One region of the Agromyces sp. Y558 genome, then DNA from elsewhere that is predicted to be linked to it. Evidence: predicted binding sites of a transcription regulator. Region 1 holds the regulator's gene; the other holds the start of a gene.

What was found. The regulator HrcA, encoded in region 1, represses chaperone genes, less so after heat shock. The targets are predictions, from matches to a motif close to TTNGCACTCGNNNNNNNCGAGTGCNAA.
Region 2: a site for HrcA is predicted at 1,165-1,191, ahead of groES (co-chaperone GroES). Genes of this name have one in related genera too.

The regions. Positions count from the first base shown of each region.
Region 1 is NZ_JCAIUH010000003.1:188,089-190,287, reverse strand. Features, by position in the region: gene dnaJ (molecular chaperone DnaJ) at 1-356, opposite strand, end outside; gene hrcA (heat-inducible transcriptional repressor HrcA) at 412-1,434, opposite strand; gene AC1C2T_RS15660 (DUF4870 domain-containing protein) at 1,647-2,036, shown strand; gene AC1C2T_RS15655 (DUF4870 domain-containing protein) at 2,170-2,199, shown strand, end outside.
Region 2 is NZ_JCAIUH010000004.1:222,063-224,261, forward strand. Features, by position in the region: gene rarD (EamA family transporter RarD) at 1-574, opposite strand, end outside; gene groES (co-chaperone GroES) at 795-1,091, opposite strand; gene AC1C2T_RS18510 (hypothetical protein) at 1,219-1,431, opposite strand; gene AC1C2T_RS18515 (class I SAM-dependent methyltransferase) at 1,471-2,199, shown strand, end outside.

The DNA of each region.
Region 1 (2,199 bases):
ATCACCTCTTCGAGGCCCACCTCGACCCTGATGAGCGCGTCTTGACCGCGCTCCCGCCTCGATCTCGGGCCGCGGCTCTGTTGGCCGGCCCCGAAGAACGTCTCGAAGATGTCGCCGAAGCCGCCGAAGTTCTGACCGCCGCCGAAGCCGCCCTGACCTCCGTGGTCGTACTGCTCGCGCTCCCGGGCATCGGAGAGCACGTCGTACGCGTGCGTGACCTCTTTGAATCGCTCGGATGCCTCGGCGCCCGGGTTGACGTCGGGGTGGAGCTCCCGGGCGAGACGACGGTACGCCTTCTTGATCTCGTCGGGTGTGGCGTCGCGCGAGACGCCGAGGACCTCGTAATGGTCGGCCACGGAGGGCATGTCCTTTCGATTGCCGGATGCCGGTCGGGTGCGACGGGCGGCGGGTTCAGCTCTCGCCGAGCGTGCGGGAGAGGTAGCGTGCGACGGCGCGAACGGCCGCCATGCTGGTGGAGTAGTCCATGCGGGTGGGCCCGACGATGCCGAGTCGCGAGATATCGCGCCCGGGAATCGCGAAGGCGCTCGAGACGACCGAGGTCTCGCCGAGTCCGAACGACGCATTCTCGCGCCCGATGCGCACGGTCACCGCATGCTCATCGGTCGCCATCTCGCCGAAGAGCTTCAGCAGGGTGACCTGCTCCTCGATCGCCTCGATGACGCCGAGGATCGATCCGGCGAAATCCTGCTCGGTGCGTACGAGGTTCGCTGCCCCGGCCACGACGAGGCGCTCGGTGCGCTGCGCGCGCGCCTGCTCGGCGAGCGTCGTCGCGAGCGTGTGCAGCACAGCGGCGTGCCGCTGGTCGGCGCTGTCGATCTCGCCCGAGAGCGCCTCAGCGGCATCCGCCATCGCCCGGCCCCCTGCGATCTTGTTCAGCCGCGCCCGCAGCGCATCGAGTGTGCGCTCGTCGACCGGCTCCTCGAGTTCGGCGAGGCGCTGCTCGACCTGGCCCGAGTCGGTGATGAGGATGCAGAGCACCCGATCGGGTGCGAGGGAGACGAGTTCGACGTGACGCACGCGGTCACTGCCGAAGCTCGGGTATTGCACGACCGCGAGTTGTTTGGTGAGCTGGGCGATGAGGCGCACGGTGCGGGCCAGCAGTTCGTCGAGGTCGCTGGACTCGCCGAGGAACGTCTCGATCGCCTGACGCTGGGCAGAGGTCAGCGGGCGCACGTCGGTGAGCTGGTCGACGAAGACCCGGTAGCCCTTATCGGTCGGGATGCGACCCGAAGACGTGTGCGGAGCTGCGATCAGCTCTTCTTCTTCGAGGAGGGCCATGTCGTTGCGGATCGTCGCTGCAGACACCCCGAAGGCATGCCGCTCGACGATCGTCTTCGACCCGACGGGCTCGCGTGATGCGACGTAGTCCTGAACGATCACGCGCAGCACTGCGAGGCTGCGTTCGGAGACCATGACCCTCGCTTCCGTCTGACGCTGAGCACTCATTCTGAGACTTAGCACTCGTTCTGAGTGAGTGCCAATCATATCGCGACATCCTGCGACGAGGCCGTTGCCAGCAGCGGGGCGACGGCGCTAGCTTATGGGTATCCCGCGAGTCACCCTTGGATGCGATCTTCCCATCGCGCGAGACGCGGTTCACCCGAGAACCCCGAAAGGCACCCGCCATGACCGATCCGAACTCACCTGCACCCGATCAGAACGTTCCGCCCGCCCAACCCGTCGCCGCTGCACCGCTCGCACCCGATCAAGACGTGCAGTGGGGTTCGTTCGCGCACCTCGGCGGCATCCTCGGATTCCTGCCGGCCCTCATCATCTGGCTCGTCTTCAAAGACCGGGGCTCCTTCACGAACACCGAGGCGAAAGAGGCGCTGAACTTCCAGATCACGATCCTCATCGCCTACGTGGTCGGCTGGATCCTGACGTTCATCCTCATCGGCGTCCTCGTCGTGTGGCTGGCATGGATCGTGAGCGTCGTCTTCTCGATCATCGCGTTCCTCAAGACGAAAGACGGCCAGCACTACCGCTACCCGTTCGCGATCCGCCTCATCAAGTAGTCGCCGGGCCGAGCGCGCCGGGCGAATTCCGCACCCGGCGCGCGCCACTGTGCCAGCATGGGGTGGTTGAAAGCTCGCCCGTCGTGCGACGAGGCCGAATCGCGCCTTCGGGCGACCCGATCAAGGAGACAACATGTCTGACGCAACCCCGCCTCCCCCTCCG
Region 2 (2,199 bases), on a different contig from region 1:
CCGCGTCGACCTTCGGGCCGACACGCTTCTTGATCAATCCGTAGAAGCCGAACGAGAACGCGAGTACGAGTGCGATCCACGGCAACTGACCGTAGCCGAACGCGAGCACCACGACCGCGACGATCGAGATGCCGACCGCGATCCACTGGGTGAGGTTGAGGCGCTCGCGCAGCACGAGCACGCCGAGGAAGACCGTGACGATCGGGTTGATGAAATAGCCGAGTGAAGCCTCCACGACCTGGTTCGAGAGCGTCGCGTAGACGTAGGTCTGCCAGTTGATGAAGATCAAGATGCCGGCGAGCCCCATGATGAGCACGATCCGCCGATCGCGGAAGAGCACTGCGAGAGGTCGCCAGGCGCGCGTGATGGCGATGAGCAGGGCGCAGAACACGACCGAGAACAGCACTCGCCAGGCCACGATTTCGAACGGCCCGGCAGGCGCGAGCGCGATGAAGTAGATCGGGAGGAATCCCCACAGCCCGTATGCGCCGATCGCGAAGAAGAGGCCCGAGCGGCTCACCCCCGTAGAGGGATGCGCCGGAGGGGACGTCTCGATCTCGGGGCTGGATGACACCAGCACAGACTACGCCCGGCCAGCACCCCTCGAGCGTACGGTTCCGGTCGCTGCACCGCCCGCATTCCGACACGAACCGCACGCAAGATGGGACGGTAAGCGAGGAGCCGCGAACGCGAACGAGCGGGTGAGCGGATGCCGCGACATCCCCTCACCCGGAACGACGACGAGGCCCGGATGCCCCCACTGGGCATCCGGGCCTCGGATGAATCGTGTCGCCCTAGCGGACGACGACTGCGAGCACGTCGCGAGCCGACAGGACGAGCAGGTCGTCGCCGTCGAACTTCACCTCGGTGCCGCCGTACTTCGAGTAGATCACCTTGTCGCCGACCGCGACGTCGAGCGGGATGCGGTTGCCGTTGTCATCGATGCGACCGGGGCCCACTGCCACGACCTCGCCCTCCTGGGGCTTCTCCTTGGCAGTGTCGGGGATGACCAGACCCGATGCGGTGGTCTGCTCGGCGTCGACCTGCTTGATGACGATGCGATCCTCGAGCGGCTTGATGGAAACCGACACGGTTGACCTCTTTCTTGACGAAGACTGGTTGGCAGCCTCAGAGCGAGAGTGCTAAGCCGAGTCTAGGCCCGATTTGGCACTCGTGCAACGTGAGTGCCAGCCCGTTCAGCCATAGGCGAACGCTGCCTCAGCGCGATGCCAGCGTGGCCGCCGGGCTGCGGATCAGCAACGCATCGCTCCGCCGGCGACGCGATGCCAGCGTGGCCGCCGGGCTGGGGATCAGCATCGCACCGCTCCGCCGGCGATGCGATGCCAGCGTGGCCGCCGGGCTGCGGATCAGCATCGCTCCGCTCCGCCGGCGATGCGATGCCAGCGTGGCCGCCGGGCTGGGGATCGGCATCGCTCCGCTCCGCCGGCGATGCGATGCTAGCGTGGCCGGGTGGATCGCGCTGAACTCGTCGAACTGCTCTCGCCAGAGGGCCTCACGCTGCTCGACGGGCTGCCCGAATGGGACTCGAAGGCCGACATCGTCAAGACCGTCGCCGACCTTCGCAAGCAGGGGCATCGGCCCAGCCTCGTGGCCGCCGTGCTCAGCCAGGCGAAGCTCCGCGGGAAGGCCGAGGCGAAGTTCGGCCCGTTCGCCTCGCGGATGCTGTTCACCGAAGCCGGTCTCGAGCAGGCGACGCGGTTGAAGGTCGCGGCGCTGCACGCCGGGCGCTTCTCGCGGGCCGGTGTCGGCCATGTGGCCGATCTCGGCTGCGGCATCGGCGGCGACGCCCTCGCCATGGCGGCGATCGACCTCGAGGTCACGGCGGCCGAGGCCGATGAGGTCACCGCGGCGATCGCCGCGTACAACCTCACGCCCTTTCCCCGGGTGCGAGTGCTGCACGAGCAGGCCGAGCGGGTCGCTCTCGGCGGCATCGATGGGGCCTGGCTCGACCCGGCGCGACGCACGACCGCAGGCGGCACCACGACGAGAATCACGGATGCCGCCGACTACTCCCCCTCGCTCGACTTCGCCTTCGGGCTGGGTGAGCGCATGCCCACCGGCGTGAAGCTCGGCCCCGGCACCGATCGCGACGTGATCCCCGCAGAAGCAGAGGCGCAGTGGGTCTCGGTCGACGGCGACCTCGTCGAGCTCGGGGTCTGGTTCGGGTCGGTCGCCCGT